Regions from separate parts of the Hymenobacter nivis genome, predicted to be linked through region 2. Evidence: riboswitches for the same ligand, from Rfam matches in the RefSeq annotation. Region 2 holds a riboswitch; the other holds the start of a gene.

The links. A riboswitch is a leader RNA that binds a small molecule or an ion and turns the genes downstream of it on or off. The one in region 2 is predicted to bind cobalamin.
Region 1: it holds a riboswitch for cobalamin, as region 2 does, so the genes downstream of both, DDQ68_RS09630 ((2Fe-2S) ferredoxin domain-containing protein) here and DDQ68_RS01400 (ABC transporter substrate-binding protein) in region 2, are expected to answer to the same signal.

The regions. Positions count from the first base shown of each region.
Region 1 covers NZ_CP029145.1:2,175,008-2,182,607, forward strand. The annotation lists partial or broken gene DDQ68_RS09615 (IS481 family transposase) at 1-552, opposite strand, end outside; gene DDQ68_RS22775 (hypothetical protein) at 733-891, shown strand; gene DDQ68_RS09620 (IS701 family transposase) at 994-1,998, shown strand; gene DDQ68_RS09625 (transposase-like zinc-binding domain-containing protein) at 2,002-2,247, opposite strand; cobalamin riboswitch at 2,445-2,636, shown strand; gene DDQ68_RS09630 ((2Fe-2S) ferredoxin domain-containing protein) at 2,760-3,065, shown strand; gene DDQ68_RS09635 (NAD-dependent epimerase/dehydratase family protein) at 3,111-3,959, shown strand; gene cobA (uroporphyrinogen-III C-methyltransferase) at 3,946-4,731, shown strand; gene DDQ68_RS09645 (sirohydrochlorin chelatase) at 4,739-5,677, shown strand; gene cobI (precorrin-2 C(20)-methyltransferase) at 5,681-6,409, shown strand; gene cobJ (precorrin-3B C(17)-methyltransferase) at 6,400-7,600, shown strand, end outside.
Region 2 covers NZ_CP029145.1:341,051-348,650, forward strand. The annotation lists gene DDQ68_RS01370 (glycoside hydrolase family 28 protein) at 1-881, shown strand, start outside; gene DDQ68_RS24370 (hypothetical protein) at 1,016-1,351, opposite strand; gene DDQ68_RS01385 (hypothetical protein) at 1,840-2,478, shown strand; gene DDQ68_RS01390 (IS701 family transposase) at 2,491-3,504, shown strand; gene DDQ68_RS01395 (AAA family ATPase) at 3,605-4,138, shown strand; cobalamin riboswitch at 4,182-4,381, shown strand; gene DDQ68_RS01400 (ABC transporter substrate-binding protein) at 4,598-5,635, shown strand; gene DDQ68_RS01405 (iron chelate uptake ABC transporter family permease subunit) at 5,632-6,723, shown strand; gene DDQ68_RS01410 (ABC transporter ATP-binding protein) at 6,957-7,600, shown strand, end outside.

The sequences.
Region 1 (7,600 bases), 1.8 Mb from region 2:
CAAGACCCGGCGCAAAAAGTCCGTGGCGATGGCCTGCGTGGCCTGTGGCTGTAACTCAGCGAAGGCCAGCTTGCTGGTGCGGTCAATGGCCACAAACAAATACTGCTTGCCTTCTTCCGTCTGGACTTCGGCAAAATCCACGTGCAGGTAGCCCAGCTCGTAGGCCTTAAACAGCGCCTTACCCGCCCCAGCTGCCGGCTCGTCGGCCGGGGGTAAGCGGCTGATGCCGTGGCGTTGGAAGCAGCGGTGCAGGGCCGAGCGGCTCAGGTGCGGAAGCGTCTCCTGCAAGGCATAGAGGCAGTCATCGAGTGGCAGCAGCGTGTGCTGGCGGAAGAGCACGATAGCCGCCTCTTCCACGGGAGTGAGCACGGTGGAGGCCGGTTTGGGGCCGCGCACAGCCTCTTCCGTACTGGTACGCCGCCGCCACTTGCGCACGGTGCCCTGGGTCAAGCCCAGGCGCTTGGCTAGCGTTTGTACGCCTTCTGTACTTTGCTGGATAAGGCGCCGAGTTGCCGGCGTTGTGGTGGCGCAGCCGTGTGGTACTTTTCCCATAGAGTTGCCTGAAAGCTACGACAAAAGTCCCCTTTCCCATCCCCTGGGACTATACACCTAGCCAGTTGCGCCACGGTCGGGACCAGGTGCAAGGCCCGCGGGCCGGCGCCGCGCAGTGTTTTGCCATCGATGCAGACCTGACCGATTTGGTCGGCTGGTAGCAACTGCCGCGTCCAAGCCTTGAAAGACCCGTCGAAAGGTATCGTCGGACGGAATGCCGTTGTCCAGGCAGCGGTAGCGCCGGAAGACGGCCTCTTTCTACTGGCCAAACTAGGCGATTTCCTCAAAATCATCGGCCCCACTCATCACGGCTATGATGCTGATAACAAGTATGTTTAGTAATTTATGGCGAAAGTTTTGGTAGTGGTCTATTGAAGAGTGAGGTTATAATTATCAATTACATAGGACTTACGCAAAAAGTGTAACTTGAAAGGAAAAGCCATGAAAGTGACGGCACAACTGTACGGGCAGTTTTTGGTGAGCAGCCAGGTCAACTACACGGGGACGTATCTGGCCGAGCATCTGGAGGGCCTCTCGCACGACAACGTGCGCTATTTTCTCAAAACCCGGCGTTTCACCCCCCGCCAGCTCTGGCAGCAAGTACGCCCACAGGTGATGCTCAGCGCGCGGGGCTACGTCCTGTTTGACGACACGGTGCTCGACAAGCACCACAGCCGGCGCATCGAACTCGTACGCCGCCAGTACAGCGGCAACGCCCACGGCGTGATTGCCGGCATCGGCCTGGTGACGTGTGTGTACGTCAACCCCGAAACCGACCAGTTCTGGCTCATTGACTACCGCCTTTTCGCCCCCGACACCGACGGCAAGACCAAGCTCGACCATGTGGCCGACATGCTCGGGCAATTGGCCCCGCGCAGTATCCCATACCGCACGGTGCTCATGGATAGCTGGTACGCCACCACGGCCCTGTTCAAGTGGCTGCTGGACGAAGGCAAAACATTTTACTGCCCGCTGAAAAGCAACCGGCTCGTCGATGATTCCGGCGGCCAGCAGCCCTACCAGCCCGTGGCCTGCCTGTGCTGGTCGGCCGCCGAAGTAGAAGCTGGCAAAATCCTGAAAGTGAAGGGCATGCCCAAAGATTGCAAACTGAAACTCTTCCGCGTACTGGTGTCCACCCACCGGACGGACTACCTCCTCACCAACGAGGTTGAGCCCTTGCACACGGCCGCTGCCGAACACGAAAGCAGCGTCCGCTGGACGATTGAGCAGTTTCACCGCGAACTCAAGCAACTCACCGGCGTGCAGGCCTGCCAGTGCCGGCTGGCCCGCAGTCAGCGCAATCATATTGCCCTGGCCGTGCGCGCTTGGACCTGCCTTAAACAAGCCGCCTACCAAACCAAACAAACCGTCTATCAGCTCAAACAAGGCTTTTTGGATGAGTATATGCGACATGAATTACGCCAGCCTTCGCTCGCGTTTGCGTAAGTCCTATATTAGCCTGGCGATGGTCATCCGCGCCACGCCGGTGGCGCGCACGATGCTACGCTGGGAATTCCGTTCGGTGAGCAAGGCTTCGACCTGGGCGTACTGCGCCGCTTTGGCGAGCGCCGCCGGCACAAACCGCGCTTGGTACCCGCACGCTTTGCACTGGTATTTGGGCTGGCCGCCCTGCGTGCCGTTGCGGCGGATGTGTTCGCTGCCGTAGCGGGCACACAAATGTTGCGTATAAACCATGCCCTAATTTACTGCTTCACTCTCCAATAGACCACCGCCAAAGTTTTTATTCTGCCGACGAAAGCCCGGTACGTCGGCTAAGCAGGTGGGTAGTGACATCAAACCAATGACGTGAGCCGCAAATTTACCCCGATGCACATAGTGCGGTTAGTCTGGGGGAAGGAGGGCAAATACGGCTAAATGGTCGGGGCAACCCTACCTTTGCGCCGTTGATTGGTGTGCATTCGCTTGCGAATGCCCTTAAAAGGGAATCCGGTGTAAATCCGGAGCAGTTCCCGCTGCTGTAAGTTCAGCCCCGCACCTGAGAATAGATGTCACTGTAGCGCCGGCTATGGGAAGGCCTCAGTTGTTGAACGAGCCAGAAGACCTGCCAGTCAGCATTACCTCCACCTTGCTTTCGGGAGAAAAGCTGTGGGTTACCAGTTTAGTACCGCAGAGACTGCTGGTTGCTCGTTCCTTTTGCCCGGTGGCGGGCCAGCTTCCTAATCGGGCTGGCTTAGTTGCTACTGCTCATGGCAAAAGACCTTTCCACCGTTCAGCGCATTGCCTTTATCTGCAATGGCGACTCTTGCCTGAAAAAAGGGGCGGCGGATACGACCACGCACATTCGGGCGGCCATTGTGCAGGCAGGGGCCAAGGGCCAGCTGCACACGGTCCGGACCCAGTGCACTGACCAGTGCCTGCACGGCCCGGTGGTCTTCATTCATCCCGAGGGCACTTGGTACCAGCACCTCACGGCCGACAAGGCAGCGGCGTTGGTAGCGGACCATCTACTGGCCGGGGAGCTACTGGCGGAATCGGTTTTGTATCAGGGTTGACCAGCGACACGGCGCGCACTTATGTCTTCTATTTCCCCCCTTCCCTTGCTTTCCCAATCAGCCCATCAGCCCATCAGCGTGCTGGGCGGCGGCTGGCTGGGCCTTCCCCTGGCCCAGTACCTGCAAGTGCATGGTTATGAGATGTGCGTTTCCCGCACCAGTGCCGCTGGCGTATCGGAAGTGAGCCGGTTGGGGTTGAACGCTTTTGCCATCGAGCTGGCAGCAGGAAACGCCTTGTCTGACAGCCCTTTCTGGCACGCGCCGACGCTCCTTATTACGGTGCCGCCCCAACCGGGCAAACCCAAGGACGAGCAGCTGGCGCAATTCGAGCGACTCATCGAGCGGGCGCGGGCCAGCGGGGTGCGGCAGGTACTGTACATCAGCTCCACTTCAGTTTACGGTGATAATGAGCAACTTGCTACCGAGGATATTGCGCCGGCACCGACTAAGCCGGGCGGCATGGTGGTGTATCAACTCGAACAGCTACTCCAGCGGGAACCGGCGTTCCGCACCACGGTGCTGCGGTTTGGCGGGTTAATCGGCTACGACCGGCTGCCGGATAGTGCGGCGGCCATCGAGCGCCGCCGCCGGGCCATCGATACGCCCATGAATGTGATTCACCGCGACGACTGCGTGCGCATCATCCACGAAATCGTACGCCAGCAGGCCTGGGGGGAGGTATTTAATGCCAGTGCCGACGCTCATCCCACGCGGCGGGCTTACTACGCCGCGGCGGCCCGAGCCCGGGACTTTACGCTGCCCGATATGGGACCCGTCCAGCCGCAACCCCACAAAGTAGTAAGCTCCGAGAAACTAAAAGCCCGGCTGAATTACCAGTTTCTATTTCCCAACCCGTTAGCCATTTTTGAGCAACCCGCGCGTGACATCCTCTAACGATACCTCTGCGCCCCTGGTAAGCATTGTCGGAGCCGGGCCCGGAGCCGCCGACTTGCTCACGGTGCGGGCCCTGCGCCGGTTGGGGCAGGCCGATGTGGTGCTCTACGACAACCTCGTTTCGGCGGAGGTAATGGCCCTGTGTGCCCCTGACGCCACGCTCATTTATTCGGGCAAAAAATACGGCGACCACGTAGACCCCCGGCAGCGGCAGCAGGAAATAAACGAAGCAATGGTGGCGTATGCCCGGCAGGGCAAGCGCGTGGTTCGACTGAAGTCCGGCGACCCCTTCATCTTCGGGCGGGCAGCGGAGGAAATCCGGTATCTGACGGCGCAGCAGGTGCCCTACGAGGTAGTGCCGGGGCTCACGGCGGGCCTGGCGGCGGCCAGCCTGGTGCACATCCCGGTTACCGAGCGCAACCACAGCAACGCGGTGCTGCTGTGCACGGCGCACACGGCCAATTACGATTTTGAGCAGCTCGACGCGCTGGCCAACATGCTGCGCACGGGCACCACCCTGGTGATGTACATGGGCCTGAGCAATATGCCGCAGGTAGTGGCAAAGCTGCAAGCGGCGGTCGGTCCGGACGCGGTCTACGTATCGGCCATCTCACACGTGTCGGGTTCGCAGCAAAGACTGGTGACGGCCCTGCTGCCGGATATTGAGGCGGCGCTGGCCCAGGCCGCCCTGCCCATGCCGGTGGTGTTCATCATCGGTAAGTACGCCTGCTCGCTCGATGAGGCGGCGGCCCACCTTCATTCTTTAAGCTAACTAACTCATGGCAACCAAACAAGGCATTCTGATTTGTGGGCACGGCAGCCGGGATAAAGCAGGTACCGCGGGCTTTCAGGAGCTGGTGGCCGGCCTCGTGCCGCGCTACCCCGACCGGGTCATCGACTACGGCTTTTTGGAGTTTGCCCACCCCATTTACGCCGCCGCCGTCGAGCGGATGTACCAGCAGGGCGTGCGCAACATCACGGCCATCCCGGCTATTCTATTCGCCGGCGGCCACGCCAAGAACGACATTCCGTTCGAGATGAACTCGCTGCAACAGCAGTACCCGGACCTGAAAATCACGCTGGGCCGGCACCTGGGCATCTCGGCCCCGCTCCTGCAGCTAGCCCGCCAGATGGTGGAGCAGGCCGAGGCCGGCCTCCCGCCCGTGCCCCGCGAAGAGTGCTGCCTGCTGCTGGTGGGCCGCGGCACCAACGACCCCGACGCCAACTCGGAAGTCGCCAAGCTCACGCGCCTCATCTGGGAGGGCCTGGGCTTCGGCTTCGCTACCACCGCCTACGTGGGCGTGACCAAACCGCTGCTGGCCGACACGCTGCCGCTGGTCGAGAGCTTGCCCTACCGGCGGGTGATAGTGCTCCCGGTGTTCCTCTTCACCGGCGTGCTGCTCAAGCGAATCTATAGCCAGGTGGAGGCGCACCAGGCCGCCTCAGCCAAGGAATATGTCTGCACCACTTCCTTTGGCAGCGACGAATTGCTGCTGCGAGCCGTGGACGAGCGCATCAACGAGGTGGAGTTTGGCAGCCCCAACATGAACTGCCAGCTCTGCAAGTACCGCATTCAAATGATTGGTTTTGAAGACGAAGTAGGCAAAGAGCAAACCGGCCACCACCTCAATGTGAAGGGTATTCTCTTCGAGGAAGAGCAGAAAATAGGGGCTAAAAAAGGGCTGCTGCCGCAACTCAAAAACCTGCTCGGCATCTAGCGCATGGCTCCTACCCCAGCCCCCACGGGCAAAATCTACGGCGTGTCGCTGGGCCCCGGCGACCCCGAGCTGATTACGGTAAAGGGCCTGCGCGCCTTGCAGCGCGCCGACCTTATTTATTACCCCGGTTCGGTGCAGGCCGACGGGCAGCACAGCAGCTACTCGCGCACCATCCTGGACCAGCTGGACCTGGACGAGGCCAAATTGTGCGGCATGTTTTTGCCGATGGCGAACGACCGGGCGGCGGCGCTGCACATTTATGAGCAAGCCTTTTACCAGCTAAAGGCCGACTACGAAGCCGGCCGCACGGTGGCGTTTGTGAGTGAGGGCGACAGCACCTTTTACAGCACTTTCGCCTACCTGCTGGCCCACCTGCACGCCCACCAGCTGCCGGTCGAAATCATTGCCGGCGTACCGTCCTTTTTACTGGCCACGGCCGCGCACCAGGTGCCGTTGGCGGTATTGCGCGAGAAAATAGCCATTATCCCACTGCTGACCAGCGCCGCCGCCCTCGAAGGCTACCTGCGCGAGTTTGAAACGGTGGTCCTTATCAAGGTGCGGGGGGCCCTGGACTACGTGCGCCCGGCGGTGGCGGCGAACTACGCTACCGTCTACTACGCCGAGTGGCTGGGCACGCCCAACCAGTACCTGACCACCGACCTGGCGGCCCTGATGGGGCGCGAGGTACCGTATTTTTCCTTACTTGTTTTGAAGAGCTTGCTATGCAATTAAGCGTTATTGGTATTGGCCCCGGCTCGGATGCGTACCTGGTGCCAGCGGCCCGGCTTGCGCTGGCCGACGCCGACATTGTGATTGGGTATCACTATTATTTTCAATTCATTAGCCACCTGCTCAAGCCCGGTTGCGTGTGCCTGGGTCGCGACCTATCGGAGGAAGAGGCCCGCGCCGAGCTGGCCGTGAATAACTGCCGGCCGGGCACCCACGTAGCCGTTATCAGCTCCGGCGACGCGGGTATATATGCCATGGCCTCGCTGGTGTATGAGTACGCGGCCCGCCAGCAGCGCACCGATATTCAGCTGCAAACCCTGCCCGGCATCAGTGCTTTTCAGGCGGCGGCGGCCCGGCTGGGCGCGCCCATCGGCCACGATTTTTGCTGCTTGTCGCTCTCCGATTTGATGACGCCCTGGACCACCATCGAGAAGCGCATCACGGCCGCCGCCATCGGCGATTTCGTCACTTCGCTCTACAACCCGCGCAGCCAGAAACGTAACTGGCAGTTGAGCCGGCTGCGCAGTATTTTCCTCGAACACCGCGCCCCCACGACGCCGGTAGCCATCGTGCGGCAGGTCACGCGCCCCGAAGAAACGATTCACCTGACCACCCTAGCAGAGTTGGATGTAGCGCTGGTCGATATGTTCTGCCTGGTGCTGATTGGCAACTCGCAGACCTATCGCTTCGGCGAATTTCTGGTGACGCCCCGCGGGTATCTGGCGCGCAAGCCCGTCACCGGCCCCGAGATTCAGGACGAGAGCTTCCAGCAAATCCGGGCGGAGTTGCAGCGCCCCGACCTTTCCAGCGCCGACCAGTGGGCGGCTATCCGCTGCATTCACAGCACCGCCGATTTTGAGTATGAGCAGCTGTATTACGCCCAAAATCAACCGCTGGAATACTGGCACGACTACCTGACGGGCGGGGGCGTGGTCATTACCGACGTGACCATGGTGCAGGCCGGGATTACCAAAGCCTACCGCGAGCAGTACGGGGTGGAAGTATTATGCTACCTCAACGATGAGCGCGTGGCCGCACTGGCCGAGCAGGAAGGTATCACCCGCAGCCAGGCGGGCATGCGGCTAGCCATTGCGCAGCATCCTAATGCCTTGTTTGTGGTGGGCAACGCACCCACGGCCTTGTTTGAGCTGGCCGACCAATGCCAGGCGGGCCATTGCCGGCCGGCGGGCATTA
Region 2 (7,600 bases):
TCACGAGTTCCAGCAACGTCACTATCACGGGCTGCGACATCCGGGCAGGCGACGACGCCATCGCCATCACCGGCTACGACCACCACTTCGAGATTCCCGGGTTCAGCGGGCAGCGCCACGTTTCGGAGAACATCATCGTGAGCAACTGCAACCTGCAATCGTACTCCAGCGGCGTTCGCATTGGTTTTCTGGACCAGAACACGGTGCGCAACGTCACGGTCAGCAACGTCAATATCACCAATTCCACCCGCGGCATCGGCATCTTCCTGCGGGACGAGGGCTCGCTGGAAAACCTCACGTTTACCAACATCAACATTGACACTCACTTGCGCACCGGCGATTGGTGGGGCAACGGCGAACCCATTCACATTTCGGCCATTCGCGGCAAGGAAAACGTGAAGCTGGGTCGCATCAAAAACGTGCGTTTCGAGAACATTACTTGCCGAGGCGAAAACGGTATTCTGGTCTATGGTACGCCGGAAAGCGTGATTGAAGACCTATCCTTCCGCCACGTCACCTTCGACTTTATCGATAGCCCACTCAATGGCGTGGCCGGTGGCAACGTGGATTTACGCGGCATAATGAGCGAAAAAAACCAACTATTTGCCCGCGATATTCCCGGCATTCTGGCCCAATACGTCATCGGGCTGATCATCGACGATTTTGCCTTGCGCTGGCTAAACCCGCGCAGCTCCTTCCTTTCCCATGGTATCGAAACCGACCATGTAACCGGCCTGCGGGTGAGTCATTTTCAAGGTACCGGCGCCCCCAACAACCCGAATGCGCAACGGCTATACCTGCAGAATAGTCCGGGAGCAATACTGGCCGAAGAAGAGAAAGCGGGGGCCAGTACGCCGGGCCGTGGCCGGCGCACCCGCTAGTCAAGCTAGGCCCTGATGACTTCTTGACAACTAATTCCTTCCGTCTGGCTTTCTGTGCCAACTACCCCAACATACTTATCATGCATTCATTAGAAGCCAAAAAGCCGCAGCTTTTTACTCATACGGCCGCGCAGCTACAGGCCGCCGGCCTCCGCATCGAGCGGTAGGATGCCACCCGCCCCTGGGGCGGTTTTTTCGTCATCGACGAAAGCCAGGCGCAGCAGTTTGCCAACCAGTATTTTGATGGGCTGCCGATAGACCAGCTTATGATTTCGGGTAAGCTGACCCCGAAAATCCTGTTGGTTGCCCTGCATTAGCTGCTGTCGTGGCAGTACCACCATCGGCGGGCCGAGGTTTAGCGCGTGGTGCAGGGGCCAGTGGGCGTCGCCGTTAGCGCTTCCGACGAATAGGGCGAAGTAGTGGCTTATAATGTGGGTAACTAGACTGCCCTGCAACAGGGGGAGCGGCACCGCCTAGTGGGGCTTGGGGGCTGCTGGCCGAAACATGGCAGCATACCAGTGCCGTGCAGCCCTCCGATGAAGAAGATATTGTGCGGGTGCAGGACGATTTCAGGCGCTAAACAACCATAACATGGCCTTAATGGATGTGCATTATTCGAACCGCCTGAACGGACTGTGGCTCCGGTGGCTTACGCTGGGCTTGGCCGCCTTGCTCGGCACCGCCGGTTGCGGGCCGGCCCGCCGCCTCACAGTGGGCCGGCAGGGGGTGCACTGGGCACCGCGCTTCCGCGAGCCAATAACTATTGTGGCGGTGGTCCAAAGCAGGATGATACCGGACCTTTAGTTTGTTAATTAAGTCAGCTTAAAAACACGTCAGGAAAGCTGGAAGGACGAATATTCAGACATCATAAATTGAGTGAAATACCGAAATCATCTCGCTTTGGACCACCGCCCTTTTTTTAATTGCTCCACGAGCGTATTCCCATCCTTTTCCTTTCGTGAAACACCTGTTTCTTTTCGTACTGCTCCTGCTGGCTTCGGGCAGTGGCTACGCCCAAAAAACCAAAACCACCGGTGGCGCTGCCACCAGCGCCGCGATGGCGGGCCAGCGCTGGCCGATCGGCAAAGCCAAAGCCAATGCTTGGTACAAAGCCCATTCCTGGATGTCAGGGGCCAATTTTATTCCCAGTACGGCCATCAACCAGCTCGAAATGTGGCAGGCCGCCACGTTCGACCTCACCACCATCGACCGGGAACTGGGCTACGCCGAGGGCATTGGGTTCAATACCATGCGCGTGTTTCTGCACAGCTTGGCGTATCAGGAAGACCCGGCGGGCTTCAAAAAGCGCGTCGACCAGTACCTGGGCCTGGCCGTCAAGCACCACATTCAGACGCTGTTTGTGTTTTTGGACGACTGCTGGAACAAGGAGGCCAAGCCCAGCCCCCAGCCGGCCCCCAAAACGGGCGTACATAATTCGGGCTGGGCACAGGGCCCCGGCGACCCGGCCTCGCGCGACTCGGCCACCTTCAGCAAGCTCCAACCGTATGTGACCGACGTACTCCGTACGTTTGCCCACGACAAGCGCGGCCTGCTCTGGGACTTATCGGACTTACGCACAGGGCGTAATTTGGGCTAAAAACGACCTTTTATGCTAACCCAAAGGACCTGCATTGATTTTTTGCTCAACACCCCGCGCAATTATATAGGGGCGCATTTGGCCGTCCACCTGCCAGAGATGAGCCACGATCAGGTATATCGCTTTTTGCGCAATAACACGTTTTCGGCGGGTCAGTTACGGGAGTTGGTACAGCCTTTGGTAGCCGACTCACCCGAAGCATTTCTGCTGGTGGATGATAGTGTGCAGGATAAGCGCTACAGTCGCTTCATTGAAGTAGCGCAGCGACAATATTCGGGCAATGTGCACGGGTTGGTCACGGGCATTGGGCTGGTTAATCTATTCCACAGCAGCGGCGAAAGCGGTGATTTTCTGTCGCTAGACTTCCGCATATACGCTCCTGCTCAGGACGGGCTGACGAAAAACGACCACTTCCAGGCCATGTTCAAACAAGTGGTGGAAGAGGGAAAAATTCAGGCCCGCACCCTGCTCTTTGATAGTTGGTATGCCAACAGCGAGAACCTGAAAGTGATTGAGCAAGCCGGTTGGACGTTTTTCACCACCCTGAAAAGCAATCGGTTAGTGAGTTTAGGGAAGGAAACGGGCTATCAGTCCCTGAACACGCTCGACCCGCCGGCGGGGGGCTGGAGCCGGGGCGTGGAAGTGCGCCTGCAACAAGTACCGTTTGGGGTCAAACTTTTCAAGCTGGTTACCATAGACGGCAGCATTGAATGGGTGATAACCAATTACTTGGCAGCTCATCTCAATCGGGAAATGGTTATTGAGGCGGTGCAGGTACGCTGGCAGGTGGAGGAGTTTCACCGGAGTTTCAAGCAATTAACGGGTTCCGAGAAATGCCAGTGCCGCAAGGCGCAGGCGCAGCGCAATCATTTGACTTGTTGCTATTTAGTCTGGGTAACGTTGCGGCAATACGCCCGCGCCATCGGCCGCACCATCTACCAGGCCGCCTGCCTACCCTGGGCTGAATGGCTGCGGCAGCAATTGCAGAATTCATCTATTCCTGTTCTTGTACTTGAGGCTGCGTAAGTTTTATTAAATATTGAAAAAGTGATTCTTATTTAGGAAAGAGGTCTAATGGTTATCTAGTTGTATGATTGAGCCTTTGTAATTGAGCGTAATAATAAAAATGCCCCTTTACGTCATCTCCGGGGGGCCCGGGGCCGGTAAAACTACGCTGCTGGGGGCCCTGCGAGCCGCTGGCTTCGCGGGGGCTGATGAAGTGTCGCGCCAGCTCATCCAGGAGCAGGTGGCGCTGGGTAGCGGCCGGGTGCCGTGGCTCGATTTGGCAGGCTTTGCCGAACTGGCGATGGCCCGCATGGTGGCCGACCACGCGGCGGCGTCGCGGCGCGGCGGCGTCACATTTTTTGACCGCGGGCTACCTGATGTCGTTGCCTACCTAGAGGTTGCGGGGCTACTCGTGCCGGCTGCGTGCTACGCCGCAGTGGCGGCGCACCCATACCAGCCGGTGGTGTTTTTGGCGCCGCCGTGGGCTGATATTTACGTGAACGACGCCGAGCGCTGGCAGACGTTTGCCGAGGCCACGGTGCTGCACGGGGCCCTGCGGCGCACCTACCAGCGGTTGGGTTTTGCGGTGCTGGAATTGCCTAAAACCACGGTGGCGGCGCGCGTGGCCTTCGTGCGGGCGGCGGCTGGACTGTAGCCAAATTTGGGGCTCCAGCGCACGGCGGCCAATAATTCAGCCTACCTTTGCACCAACAAATGGTAATCGTTTCCGCGGTGCGGAACGATTTTAAAAGGGAAGCCGGTGTAATTCCGGGACAGTCTCCGCTGCTGTAACCCCCTCACCAACCGACCGATACACGGCGCCACTGTCCTCTTGGGGATGGGAAGGCCATCGGCCGGCGGGGGAAGTCAGAAGACCTGCCGCTTGCTCCATACAGTCACAGCTTTCGGCAGAAAGGCTCGTTGTACCATGCCCAACCCCCCGCTTCCCGCTGGCTGTGCCGGCGGCAAACCCCCTTTTTTTGCTGTTTGGCGCACCCTCACGCTATCGGCTCTGCTGCTGGTGGGGCCCCGGCCCGGCGTTGGCCAAACGACAATTTCCCCGGCGGCTACCCCTCGGGCAGCGGTCGCCGGGGCGCCGCGTGGGCGCACTGCGGTGCAGTACGCCAAGGGCTTCACCATCAGCTACGTAGCGGGCGGCAAGCTGGTCACCATCCTGAGCCCGTTCGAGCAGAAAACCACGGCTACACGCTACCTGCTGGTGCCCCGCGGGGCGGGGCGGCCAGCGGGCTACGCCGATGCCCACGTCATCGAAACGCCGCTGCGGAGCCTTGTGGCCCTATCGTCGATGCACGTAGCGCTGGCCGATTTCCTGGGGGCCGCCGACCTGGTAGTGGGCTTGGGTAGCTTCAAGTACGCCTCGGCCGCGCCGGTGCGGCAGCGCATCGCCGCCGGCAAGATTTACGAGGTAGGCCAGGGCAAAGAGCTTAACAACGAAGAGCTTATTGCCCATCACCCCGACCTGGTGATGGCCACCGGCTGGCCCGGCGAAAGCCTGGCGCGCTTCCAGACGCTGGAAGCCGCTGGCGTGCCCGTCATGATTAACTCCGAGTGGGTGGAAACCACGCCCCTGGCCCGCGCCGAGTGGGTAAAAGTGCTGGCCGCGCTGCTCAACAAGGAAGATTTGGTGAACCGGAAATTTGACCAGGTGGCCCGCTCCTACCACCGCTTGGCGGCCCTAGGCCACTACGCCGCCCAGCGGCCTAAAGTGGTTGTTGGCCTGCCGTTTAAGGACGTGTGGTACGTGCCCGATACCGACAGCTACCTCACGCAGTTCCTGCGCGACGCGGGCTGCACCTACGCCTGGGACCAGGCCCGGGCCCCCAGCGGCAGCCTGGCGCTGTCGTTCGAAACCGTGGCTCCCGTGGCCCTCACCGCCGACTACTGGCTGCAAACCGGCACCGCCGCCACCAAGGCCGATATCCTGGCCCAGGATGCGCGCTACGCCGCCTTCGCGCCCTTCCAAACCGGCCGCGTGTACAACAACAACCGCCGCACCAACGCCCAGGGCTCCAACGACTATTGGGAATCGGGGGCGGTGCGGCCCGACCTCGTGCTGTCGGATTTGATCAAGATTTTGCACCCCGAGCTGCTGCCCTCGTGGCAGCTCTACTATTACCAGTGGCTGAAATGAGCACGGCCCAACTGGCGGCCGCGCCGCCGTCGCTGGTCGCGGCCGGGCGGCGGCGCACGGCTTGGCTGCTGGCCCTGGCGGGGCTGGTGGCCCTGGGCTTCGTGCTCGACATTGCCCTGGGCCCCGTGCGCATCCCGCTGGCGGCGGTGGTGAAGATTCTGCTGGGCCAGGCGGCCGACAACCCGGCCTGGGCGTTCATCGTGAGGGAGATTCGCCTGCCCAAGGCCCTGACGGCGCTGGCCGTGGGCAGTGGCCTGGCTGTGAGCGGCTTGCAGATGCAAACGCTGTTTCGTAACCCGCTGGCGGGGCCCTCAGTACTGGGCCTCACGGCGGGGGCGGGGCTGGGCGTGGCCGCCGTAATGCTGGCCGGGGGCAGCGGCGCAGCGGGCGGCTTCGCCATCCGGGCGCTGGGCGTGGGCGGCAGTTGGGGCTTGGTGCTGGCCGCCACCGCCGGCGCCGCCCTGGTGATGGCCCTGGTGATGGCCCTCTCGGCCCGGGTGCGCGACAACGTGGTGCTACTTATTGTGGGCCTGATGGTTAGCAGCGTCACCGGGGCCATTGTCGGCCTATGGCAATACTTCAGTGCCCCCGAGCAGATTCAGGAATATTTGCTTTGGACGTTCGGCTCGCTGGGCGGCGTGGTGGGGCCCCACCTGGTGGTGCTGGCGGCCGTAGTGACAGTGGGGCTGGGGCTGGCTTTTGCCTCGGCCAAGCCGCTGAATGCCCTGCTGCTGGGCGAAAACTACGCCCGCAGCATGGGCCTGACCGTGGGCCGGGCGCGCACAAGTATCATCCTCAGTACCAGCTTGCTGGCGGGAGCCATCACGGCGTTTTGTGGGCCGATTGGCTTCGTGGGTATCGCCGTGCCGCACCTCACCCGGGGCTTGCTGCGCACCGCCGACCACCGCGTGCTGCTGCCCGGCGCCTGCCTGGTGGGGGCCGCCCTCACGCTGGGCTGCGACTGCCTGGCCCAGCTCCCCGGCAGCCAAACCGTCCTCCCGCTGAGCATCGTCACCTCGCTGCTGGGGGCCCCGGTGGTACTGTGGGTGGTGCTGCGCCGCAATAGCGTTCGCTCGTCGTTTTCCTGAAAAACTGGAAGTAAAAAATGGAGTTATCGAATCACCATTCGACTGTCATGCAAAGCGTAGCGAAGCATCTCTCCCGCGGCAGCAATTAATGGGTAGTCAGCGGGAGAAATACTTCGCTGCGCTCTGCATGACCGCCTTTTTTTATTGCAATTATCCTTTTGCTACTCATTGATTGCTAGTGCACTCCCCGCGCACTAGCAACCGACAACTACCAAACAATAACTAAATCCCTCATGCCCAACCCTGCGCCGCTGCTGACCGCCGAGGACCTGGCGGTGGGTTATATGAACAGAAAGACGCCCCACCCGGTGGCCGGGCCCCTGCGCCTGGCCCTGTGGCCCGGCGAGCTGGTCTGCCTGCTGGGGCCCAACGGCGCGGGCAAAAGCACGCTGCTGCGCACGCTGGCCGGCTTGCAGCCGCCGCTTGGCGGGCGGCTCGATCTGGGCGGGTGGCCGCTGGCGGCGATGGGGGCCCCCGAACGCGCCCGCCAGCTCAGCATCGTGCTCACCGACCGCGTGGACGCCGGCAACCTCGCCGTGCGCGAGCTGGTGCGCCTGGGTCGCCACCCGCACACCGGCTGGCTGGGCAGCCTCTCGGCCCACGACGAAGCCCGGGTGCAAGCTGCCTTGGAAGCCACTGGTACCGAAATCTTCGCCGACCGCCCGGTGGGTGAATTGAGCGACGGCGAGCGCCAGAAAGTGCTGCTGGCCCGCGCCCTCGCCCAGGACACGCCGGTGGTACTGCTCGACGAACCCACGGCCCACCTCGACCTGCCCAACCGTGTGGCTCTCATGCGCTTGCTGCACCAGCTGGCCCGCACCACGGGCAAGGCCATCCTGCTCTCGACCCACGAGCTGGACCTGGCCCTGCAAGCCGC